Regions from separate parts of the Aeromicrobium phoceense genome, predicted to be linked through region 2. Evidence: predicted binding sites of a transcription regulator. Region 2 holds the regulator's gene; the other holds the start of a gene.

Region 1 (5,470 bases), 430 kb from region 2:
GCCACGGCCTCGAGGTCAGGTCCGTCGTACACGACCGGGATCTCCACCTCGGCCCCGGCGGTTGCGGCCAGGTCTGCAGGGGTGGTCGCGCCCACCAGCGAGCGCAGCTCCTCGGGCCGCCCGCGCAGCAGCACGGTGGTCGCACCGAGCGTCGCTCCGCGATCGCGCAGCGCGGCATGCCAGCGACGGGCCTCGTCGGCGTCCGCGCAGTCGAGCAGCACGGCGCGATCGCCGCAGGGCAGGATCCTCATCTCAGTGGAAGGGCTCGATCTCGACGCGGTGCTCCACGAGGACGCCGCGCACGTGGCGCAGCAGGCGCTCGGCGCCCGGGCTGTCGCCGTGCACGCACAGCGAGTCCACCGATCCCACCAGCTCGAGGGCCTGGGCGGCGGCCTCGGCCGGATCGGTCAGCACGGCACCCGGCTGGTCGCGGGGCACGAGGCCACCCTCGGAGGTGTACGCGCGGTCGGCGAAGCCCTCGAGCACGACACGGATCCCGGAGTCCTGCGCCATCTCGAGCGCGACCGACCCGGGCATGCCCACGAGGGGCAGCGGCGTCCCGTCGGCCAGCAGCGCCTCGACGACGGCCTCCGCCTGGTGGGGATCGTGGCCGATGCGGTGGTAGAGCGCACCGTGCGGCTTGAGGTAGGTGACCAGGCCGCCGACGCGGTCCGCGAGCTCGCGCAGGTGGTCGAGCTGGCGCCGGACCTCGTCCACGAGGTCACGGGGCGGCAGGTCCACGAACCGGCGGCCGAATCCCTCGCGGTCGCGGTAGCCCACCTGCGCCCCGATCGCGACGCCGTGCTCGACCGCGGCCTCGCACGTCGCGCGGATCAGGTCGTCGTCGCCGGCGTACGCGCCGCAGCAGACGTTCGCACTGGTCACGAGGGGGAGCAGGCGCTCGTCCTCGCCGGACGCCCACCGCTCGGGCGACTCGCCGAGATCGACGTTGAGGTCCACGCGGCCGGCCATGGACCGACGCTACCGCGCGCCAGGTCATCGCTGGCGGTGACGTTCCGGGGGTCCGCACCGGCGTGTCGACCCCGCGAACGTCACGCTCAGCGCTCCCGTTCCACCAGGAAGGCGCGCGCCTCGTCGGCCACGCGGGTCAGCACGACCGTCGCGGTGCGGGTCCCGGTGAGCTTGAGGCGAGCGACGAGCCGTTCGGGTACGACGTCGACGCCGCGCTTCTTGATCGTGAGGGTCCCGATGTCGCGCTCGCGCAGGGCGGCGCGGAGCTGCTTCTCCCGGAAGGGCAGCTCCTCGACCACCCGGAACGCCCGGCCGAGCGGCGTGGCCGCGGGGGAGTCCGTGGTGATCCAGGCGATGCGGGGGTCGAGGAGGTGGCCGCCGAGGTCCTCGGCGAGCTCGGCCACGAGGCCCGCCCGGATCACGGCGTCGTCCGGCTCGACGAGGTGCGACAGGGCGTCCCCGACGTGGGCCCGGGCGCCGCGACCCACGAGCGTGGCGCCGCGCGGCAGCACGGTGGCGCGACGGGCCGGGTCCTGGCCGAAACCGGCCCCCCAGAGGCTCGCCTCGACGAGGTCGCCGCCGTGCGAGACCCACTCGGCCTGCACGCCCGGCGGGACGGCGTCGTGGGCGATGCCCGGCATCACCTTGGCCACGGCGCGGCCCTCGAGCAGGCCTATGGCGAAGTCCCACGAGGGCACGAGCGCGTCGAGACGGAAGGTGCGGCCGGCGCCGTCGCGGCGCGCAGGGTCGACGAAGGCGACCTCGTCGGCGCCGATCGGAGTCGTCGTGGCGTCACCGACCTCGACCGTCCCGGCGAGGCCGAGGGCGGCGAGGTTGGCTCGCGCGATCGCGGCGCGCACGGGGTCGAGCTCGACGCCGCGCACCTCGAGGCCCGCCCGGGCGGCGGCGATCAGGTCGCCGCCGATGCCGCAGCCGAGGTCGACCAGGCGCGTGGCGCCGAGCGCTGCCAGCCGGCTCGCTCGGTGCGCCGCGACCGGGGCCCGCGTGGACTGCTCGAGGGCGTCGGGGGTGAAGTAGAGGAGCTCGGCGTCGGCCCCGAACTTCGTGACCGCGCGCCGCCGCAGGTGGTGCTGGGTGACCGCCGCCGCGACGAGCTCGGCGGGGTGGTCGCGTCGCAGTCGCGTGCCCAGTGCGAGGTCGGACTCGCTCCCCGCGCCGCGGGCCACCTCGGCCAGCAGAGCCTGCCCCGCGGGGGCCGTGAGCTCGGCGAAGGTGTGCGCATCCACGCGCCAGAGTCTGCCACCGGGCGCCGTCCCGCCCTCCGCTCTGGCACTCCGTTTGGTCGAGTGCCAGCCGGTGCTAGGCTGACTTCTGGCACTCCCACCGAGTGAGTGCCAACCGAACGTTACTCATCCGAAAGGGGAGGTCGACCAGTGTCGGTCACCATCAAGCCGCTCGAAGATCGCATCGTCATCAAGGCCGGAGAGGCCGAGCAGACCACCGCGTCGGGTCTCGTCATCCCCGACACCGCCAAGGAGAAGCCGCAGGAGGGCGAGGTCGTGGCCGTCGGCCCCGGTCGCGTCAGCGACAGCGGCGAGCGCATCCCCGTCGACGTGGCCGTCGGCGACAAGGTGCTCTTCAGCAAGTACGGCGGCACCGAGGTCAAGCACGGCGGCGAGGAGTTCCTCATCCTCAACGCCCGCGACGTCCTCGCCGTCATCGCCTGAGTCCACCCAGCCAACCGTTAGGGAGCACTCGTGCCCAAGATTCTGGAATTCGACGAGGACGCACGCCGCGCCCTCGAACGCGGTGTCGACAAGCTCGCCGACACCGTCAAGGTCACCCTCGGCCCCAAGGGCCGTTACGTCGTCCTGGACAAGAAGTGGGGCGCCCCCACCATCACGAACGACGGCGTGTCCGTCGCGCGTGAGATCGAGCTGGACGACCCGTTCGAGAACCTCGGCGCCCAGCTGGCCAAGGAAGTCGCCACCAAGACGAACGACGTCGCCGGTGACGGCACGACGACCGCCACGGTGCTGGCCCAGGCCATGGTCCACGAGGGCCTGCGCGCGGTCGCGGCCGGCGCCAACCCGGTCGGCCTGAAGAAGGGCATCGAGGCTGCCGTCGAGGCGGTCACGAACGAGCTGCACTCGCGCGCCCGCGCCGTCGACTCGGTCAAGGACATGTCGGCCGTCGCCACGGTCTCCAGCCGTGACTCGGTCATCGGCGAGCTCATCGCCGAGGCGTTCGACAAGGTCGGCAAGGACGGTGTCATCACGGTCGAGGAGTCCAACACCATGGGCACCGACCTCGAGTTCACCGAGGGCATGCAGTTCGACAAGGGCTACCTGTCGCCGTACATGGTCACCGACACCGAGCGCATGGAGGCCGTCCTCGACGATCCCTACATCCTCGTCAACCAGGGCAAGATCTCGGCCGTGTCCGACCTCCTGCCGCTGCTGGAGAAGGTCGTCCAGTCGGGCAAGAGCCTGTTCATCATCGCCGAGGACATCGAGGGCGAGGCCCTGTCCACGATCGTGGTGAACAAGATCCGCGGCACGTTCACGTCCGTCGCGGTCAAGGCGCCGGCCTTCGGCGATCGCCGCAAGGCGATGCTGCAGGACATCGCGACCCTCACGGGCGCGACGGTCGTCACCCCCGACGTCGGCCTCAAGCTGGACCAGGTCGGCCTCGAGGTGCTCGGCACCGCGCGTCGCGTCGTCATCACGAAGGACGACACGACGATCATCGACGGTGGCGGCGACCAGGCCGAGGTCGAGGGCCGCGTGGCCCAGATCAAGGCCGAGTTCGAGCAGACCGACTCCGAGTGGGACCGCGAGAAGCTGCAGGAGCGGCTGGCCAAGCTGGCCGGTGGCGTCTGCGTCATCCGCGTCGGCGCGGCCACCGAGGTCGAGCTCAAGGAGAAGAAGCACCGCATCGAGGACGCCGTCTCGGCGACCCGCGCGGCCATCGAGGAGGGCATCGTCCCCGGCGGTGGCTCGGCGCTGGTCCACGCGGTCGGCGTGCTGGACCAGGACCTGAACCTGTCCGGCGACGAGGCCCTCGGCGTGCGCATCGTCCGCAAGGGCGCCGACGCCCCGCTGGAGTGGATCGCCCGCAACGGCGGCGTCTCCGGCGAGGTCGTGGTGGCCAAGGTCCGCGAGTCCGGTGAGGGCTACAACGCGGCCTCGAACGAGTACGGCGACCTGCTCGCGCAGGGCATCCTCGACCCGGTCAAGGTCACGCGTTCGGCGCTCGCCAACGCCGCCTCGATCGCGGCCATGCTGCTCACCACCGAGACCCTCGTGGTGGACAAGCCGGCCGACGAGGCCGACGATCACGCTGGTCACAACCACTGATCGGTCCCTGCTGACGATCTCGTCACGCACGAAGGCCCCGGGCACCCGCCCGGGGCCTTCGTCGTGTCCGGCGACGCCGCGACGCGCGGGTGAGACACGGGGACGACAAGGCGCGCCGGGCCCAATAACCTAGGGGTCGACCCGGTGTCCGCACCCGTTGATAGGACTGCCCCATGACGACGCCATCGACCACCTGCCCGTGGTGGTGCACCGACCACCGCTCCGGCGAGACGGCTGAGGACGAACAGCACGCACGCGTGTTCCCGGTGCCCGGGGGAGCCTGGGTGGCGATCCTGCACGGGACCCTGCCCGGCGACCGGATCGAGCTGGCCTACGGCGCCGAGGCCTACGCCGCGTCCGCGGGCGAGGGCCGGGCCTTCGCGGCGGCCCTGCACCACGCGGCCGACGTGTTCGACCGGATCGTCGCCGACGTCGAACGGGCCGCCGGGCTGGCCGGCGACCGCAGGAGGGTCAGCGCCCGGCGGAGTCCATGAACTCGCGGACCTCGACCAGCAGGTCGCCCAGCGACAGCCCAAAGGCCGCCTCGAGGGCCAGCAGGGTGTCCAGGCTCGGGTTGGCCGACGACCGTCCGGTGGCGTTGTTGTTGCGGTTGTTCTCCAGGTTCTGCACCTGGTTGCGGCTCAGGCCCGCGCGGTGCGCGAGGTCCTCCTGCGTCATGCCCGCGCCCTCGCGCCGTTGGCGCAACCAGGAGGCGAAGGCGCTGGCGACCTCGGCGGTGTGGGCCGTCGGTGTGCGTTTGGGCATGCACAACAGCATGGGCCCAATGGGCAGGCGGTGCAGCCCAATACGGTGGTGCCGCCAGGCGCGCGCGAGCCACCGTGGGCGGTTTTGGCGCACTCGCGAACCGCGGCCGAAAAACATCGTGACGCGACTCACAACCTATGTTACATTCACAATGTCACATACCGCTGACCGAGGAGATCGCATGACCGTCACCGACGATCGCGCCGCCGTCGAGTTCCGCCAGTCCATCGACATGGACACCGAGCTGGAGCGACTGCTGGAGTCCGCCGCCGTCCTGTCGTACGACCCCGACCAGGAGATCGACTGGGCCAAGCCCCTCGACCCCACCAAGTACGGCCTCAACCCCGAGTGGTCCACGCTCTACGGCACGCCGCTGTGGGACTCCATGACCGAGCAGCAGCGGATCGACCTCA
Region 2 (5,470 bases):
TCCTGGCCGTCGTGTGGCTGGCGTTCCGCGGCGAGGCGTTCACGGTGGGTTTCGCCCGCCGGCTGGGACGGTTCGTCGGACGGATGCGCCACGGGGTCGACCCCGAGGCGTGGGCTGCCTGGGCGGCGGACTTCCGCGGGCGCGTCGTCGACCGCGTCCCGTGGGCACTGCCGCGCTCGGTGCTCGCCCTCGTGGCGATGGTCGTCGTCGATGCGACGCTGATCGTCGCGTCGCTGCGGTTCGTCGGGGTCACCGCGTCGGAGGTTCCCGCCATCGAGGTGCTCGTGGCCTTCCTCGTCGCCTACCCGCTGACGCTGTTCCCCTTCTCGGGGCTGGGCATCCTCGACGCGGTCGTCGTCGCGACCCTGCTGGCGATCGAGGCCGGCGCGGACGAGGCCGAGCTCGTGGCGGGCTTCGTGATCTGGCGCACCATCACGATCGCGGGGCCGCTGGTGCTGGGGCTGCTCTCCGTGGGGCTGTGGAAGCTGCAGCTGCTCAGGGCGAGGTGACGAAGTCGATGAGCTCCTCGACCCGGCCCAGGAACGCGGGCTCGAGGTCGGTCCAGGAGTCGACCCGGCCGAGGATCGCCTTCCAGGCCCGCGCGATGTCGGCCTGGTCGTCGTGCGGCCAGCCGAGGTGGGCGCAGATGCCGCGCTTCCACTCGATGCTCCGCGGGATCGTCGGCCAGGCGTCCATGCCGAGCCGCTGCGGCTTGATCGACTGCCAGACGTCGACGTAGGGGTGCCCGACCACGAGCAGGTGCGGCACGTGCGCGACCTCGTCGGCGAGACGCTGCTCCTTCGAGCCGGGCACCAGGTGGTCGACGAGCACGCCGAGCCGGCGCTTCGGACCGGGGGAGAAGTCGCGGACGATCGCCGCCAGGTCGTCGATGCCGTTGAGGTACTCCACGGCCACGCCCTCGGCGCGCAGGTCGTCGCCCCAGACCTTCTCGACGAGCTCGGCGTCGTGGCGGCCCTCGACGTAGATCCGGCTGGGCAGCGCGACCTTCGCCCGGGTGTCGGCGGCGATCCGCGAGCCCGAGGCGGTGCGGGTGGGCGCGGCCTTCCCCTTCGGCGTGGGGGCGACCAGCACGACCGGCTTGCCCTCCAGGAGGAAGCCGGGGCCGAGCGGGAAGACCTTGCGTCGCAGGCGCCGGTCCTCGAGCTGGACCGTGCCGAGGTCGCGCTCGACGCGCATGATCTCGCCGACGAAGCCCGTGGAGGCCTCCTCCACGACGAGGCCGGTGTCGGCGGCCACCTCGGTGGAGCGGCCGCGGGCGGGCCGGCGCCAGTCGCCGGAGAGGACGTCGGAGCCGTAGCGGTCAGCCATGGCCGAACCACACTCCCAGGAGTCGCTGGTGGAAGTCCTCGACGTCGTCCTTGGTGCCGCTGTCGAGGGTGTCGTGCACGATCAGCCCGATCGCCAGGTCGACCGCCGCGGGCCAGCTCTCGGGCACGGTGGCGGGGATCTCGTCGGTGACGAGTGCGCCCAGCGCGACGTCGGGGGAGTGGCCGGGCCGGGTGACCACCATGACCAGCTCGCCGCCCTCGGGGCCGTGGCCGAGGTGGCTGACCTCGACGAAGGCCTCGCCCACGGCACTCGCCCAGACCGCGGCCATCGTCCCGCCGCGCGACTCGTGCGCGACGGTGGTCCCGTCGGGGGCCGTCACGGCGTAGGCGGTGTACACGAGCACCTGGCCGCCGTCGGCGACCTCGATCGCGCCGTCGGGGCGTACGGAGACCTCACTCACCCCGACAGGTTGCCATGCCGCCCGGCGGCCTCCGCGCAGGCGCACCGCCCTCGACGACCTCGGTAGACTGGCACTGGTCAGGTTCGAGTGCCAGCAGCGTGGGAGGTGACAGCGTGATCGAGGACCGTCGGCTCAACGTCCTGCGAGCGATCGTCGAGGACTACGTCGCCACGCAGGAGCCCGTCGGCTCCAAGGCGCTCGTCGAGCGTCACCGCCTCGGCGTCTCGTCGGCCACGATCCGCAACGACATGGCGGCCCTCGAGGACGAGGGCTACCTCACGGCGCCGCACACCAGCGCCGGCCGGATCCCCACCGACAAGGGCTACCGGATGTTCGTCGACCGGCTGGCCGAGGTCAAGGCGCTCTCGGTCGCCGAGCGCCGCGCCATCGAGACGTTCCTCTCGGGCGCCATCGACGTCGACGACATCGTCATGCGCAGCGTGAAGATCCTCGCGCAGCTGACGAACCAGGTCGCGATCGTCCAGTACCCGTCGCTCACGCGCTCCACCGTCCGTCACGTGGAGCTCGTCGCGCTCGAGGGCTCGCGCGTGCTGATCGTCGTGATCACCAGCAGCGGCCGCGTCGAGCAGCGCATCGTCGAGCTCGCGCAGACCCCCGGCGAGGGCCTGCTGAGCGACCTCAAGTCGCGCATCGTCCGCGCCACGCTGGGCGAGCGGCTGCCCGAGGCCTCGCTGCGGCTGGCCGAGCTGATCGACACGTTCGCCACCGACGACCGCCCGGTCGTCACCTCGATCGTCACGACCCTGGCGAACACGTTCTCCAACGAGCGCTCCGACGAGCGGGTGGCCGTCGGCGGCACGGCGAACCTCGCGCGCTTCGGCGCTGACTTCGACACCGCGATCCGTCCCGTGCTGGAGGCGATGGAGGAGCAGGTCGTGCTGCTGCACCTGCTCGGTGAGGCCACGGTCGGACCGCACGTGCGGATCGGGCGCGAGACGGGCCGCGACGACCTGTCGGGCACGGCCGTCGTGTCCAGCAACTACGGACCCGACGGCGAGAGCTTCGCCCAACTGGGCACCATGGGACCGACGCGCATGGACTACCCCGCCACGATGGCCGCCGTCGGCGCCGTCGCCCGCTACGTCGGGCGGATCCTCGCCGACGGCTGAGCGATCCACCCCAGGAATTGCGAGAGAGAAAGAGACCTTGGACTACTACGAACTGCTGGGCGTGTCCCGCGAGGCGACCCCGGAGGAGCTGAAGAAGGCGTACCGCCGGCTGGCCCGCCAGTTGCACCCGGACGTCAACGACGCCCCCGACGCGTCCGAGCGCTTCAAGGAGGTCACCACCGCCTACGAGGTGCTGTCCGACCCGCAGAAGCGCGCCGTCTACGACCGCGGCGGCGACCCGCTGTCCGGCGGTGGCGGCATGGGCGGCGGCTTCGGCCAGGGCTTCAGCTTCGACGACATCATGGACGCGTTCTTCGGTCAGACGTCCTCGCGCGGTCCGCGCCCGCGCGTGCAGCGCGGCCAGGATGCGCTGCTGCGCCTGTCGATCTCCCTCGCGGAGGCCGCGTTCGGCGTCAGCCGCGAGATCAAGGTCGACACCGCGGTGACGTGTGAGGTCTGCGACGGCACCGGCGCGAACGAGGGCTCCGAGCCGGTCACGTGCGGCACCTGCCACGGCCACGGCAACGTCCACCACGTCCAGCGCTCGCTGCTCGGTGACATCCGCACCTCGCGTCCGTGCCCCACGTGCCACGGCTACGGCACGGTCATCCCCGACCCCTGCCGCGAGTGCAACGGCGAGGGCCGCGTCCGCTCGCGCCGCAGCCTGCAGGTCAACGTGCCCGCCGGTGTCGACGACGGGAACCGGATCCAGCTCGCCGGTGAGGGCGAGGTCGGCGCGGGCGGTGGCCCGGCCGGCGACCTCTACATCGAGGTCAAGGTGGCCCGCCACCCCGTCTTCACGCGCCAGGGCGACGCCCTCGCGTGCCAGATCACGGTGCCGATGACCGCTGCCGCGCTGGGCACCCGCATCGACCTGCCCACCCTCGACGCGGAGCGCGACGAGGTCGACGACGCCGAGCGCTCCGTGCCGATCGAGGTGCCGCCGGGCACCCAGTCGGGCGAGACCGTGGTGGCCCGTGGCTTCGGCGTCCCGCGCCTGCGCGGCTCGGGCCGCGGCGACCTCACCGTGCACGTCGTGGTGGAGACCCCGCGCGAGCTCGACGCCGAGCAGCGCGAGCTGCTCGAGAGGCTCGCCGCCGCGCGCGGCGAGGAGCACGTCGACCCGGTCGTGGGCCACAACTCGCGCTCCGGCGTCTTCGGCCGCATCCGCGACGCCTTCAAGTGAGCCGGTCGCTAGAGTCGGCGCATGGCTGCTGACTGCATCTTCTGCAAGATCGTCGCGGGCGAGATCCCGGCCGACGTCGTCGCCGAGTCCGAGCACACGATCGCGTTCCGGGACATCAACCCGAAGGCGCCGGTGCACGTGCTCGTCGTGCCCAAGGTGCACGAGCGCGACGCGGCCTCCCTCGCGTCGGCGGAGCCGGCCGTCGCGGCCGAGCTGCTGGCCCAGACGCGTGTGGTGGCCTCGCAGGAGGGGTACGAGGACTACAACCTGGTGTTCAACACCGGGGAGAATGCGGGACAGACCGTCTTCCACGCACACGTGCACGTGCTGGCCGGCGTCGACGTCTCGAAGCTGTTCCTGGCCTGACGCTACGCTGGAGGGGTATGACTGACGACACTGCACAGCCACGACACACGGTGACGATTCCCGCGTCCGTGCCCCTGGTCTCCCTGTTCGGGCCCGCCGACGAGTTCCTGCGCCTCATGGAGTCCGCCTTCGAGGCGAAGATCCATGCGCGCGGGAACGAGGTCACGATCACGGGCGAGCCCTCCGAGGCCGCCCTGGTCGAGCGACTCCTCGACGAGCTCGTGACGATCCTGCGCACGGGTCAGGCGCTCAGCGCCGAGACCGTGGAGCGCAGCATCGGCATGCTCCGCACCGAGACGCAGGAGCGCCCGGCCGACGTGCTGAGCCTCAACATCCTGTCCAGCCGCGGGCGCACGATCCGGCCCAAGACGCTCAACCAGAAGAAGTACGTCGACGCGATCGACGAGCACACGATCGTGTTCGGCATCGGTCCCGCCGGCACGGGCAAGACCTACCTCGCGATGGCCAAGGCCGTCCAGGCCCTCCAGGCCAAGGAGGTCACGCGGATCATCCTGACCCGCCCCGCCGTCGAGGCCGGCGAGCGGCTCGGCTACCTGCCGGGCACCCTCAGCGAGAAGATCGACCCGTACCTGCGCCCGCTGTACGACGCGCTGCACGACATGCTCGACCCCGAGTCGATCCCGAAGCTGCTGACGTCGGGCGTCATCGAGGTGGCGCCGCTGGCGTACATGCGCGGCCGCACGCTCAACGACGCGTTCATCATCCTCGACGAGGCGCAGAACACCACCGCCGAGCAGATGAAGATGTTCCTCACCCGTCTCGGCTTCGGCTCGAAGATGGTGGTCACGGGCGACGTCACCCAGGTCGACCTGCCCGGCGGCGCCACCAGCGGCCTGCGGGTCGTGCAGCAGATCCTCGACGAGGTCCGCGACGTGCACTTCAGCCGCCTGACCAGCCACGACGTCGTCCGCCACAAGCTGGTGGGCCGCATCGTGGCTGCGTACGACGACTACGAGGCGAACGGGCGCGCTCGCTCCGAGGTCGCCGGGGGAGCGCATGACCGTCGACGTCCTCAAT

Evidence for each region. The regulator HrcA, encoded in region 2, represses chaperone genes, less so after heat shock. The targets are predictions, from matches to a motif close to TTGGCACTCGNNNNNNNCGAGTGCCAA.
Region 1: the regulator HrcA is predicted to act here: its motif matches at 2,260-2,286, upstream of groES (co-chaperone GroES).

Annotation. Positions count from the first base shown of each region.
Region 1 is NZ_JACEOG010000001.1:1,301,921-1,307,390, forward strand. It holds gene H1W00_RS06255 (5-oxoprolinase subunit B family protein) at 1-251, opposite strand, end outside; gene H1W00_RS06260 (LamB/YcsF family protein) at 253-972, opposite strand; gene H1W00_RS17015 (THUMP-like domain-containing protein) at 1,059-2,219, opposite strand; gene groES (co-chaperone GroES) at 2,367-2,660, shown strand; gene groL (chaperonin GroEL) at 2,691-4,292, shown strand; gene H1W00_RS06280 (hypothetical protein) at 4,466-4,786, shown strand; gene H1W00_RS06285 (helix-turn-helix transcriptional regulator) at 4,764-5,057, opposite strand; gene H1W00_RS06290 (AurF N-oxygenase family protein) at 5,239-5,470, shown strand, end outside.
Region 2 is NZ_JACEOG010000001.1:1,733,925-1,739,394, forward strand. It holds gene H1W00_RS08390 (lysylphosphatidylglycerol synthase domain-containing protein) at 1-509, shown strand, start outside; gene H1W00_RS08395 (DUF3097 domain-containing protein) at 496-1,329, opposite strand; gene H1W00_RS08400 (hypothetical protein) at 1,322-1,750, opposite strand; gene hrcA (heat-inducible transcriptional repressor HrcA) at 1,864-2,880, shown strand; gene dnaJ (molecular chaperone DnaJ) at 2,918-4,066, shown strand; gene H1W00_RS08415 (histidine triad nucleotide-binding protein) at 4,088-4,432, shown strand; gene H1W00_RS08420 (PhoH family protein) at 4,450-5,470, shown strand, end outside; gene ybeY (rRNA maturation RNase YbeY) at 5,450-5,470, shown strand, end outside.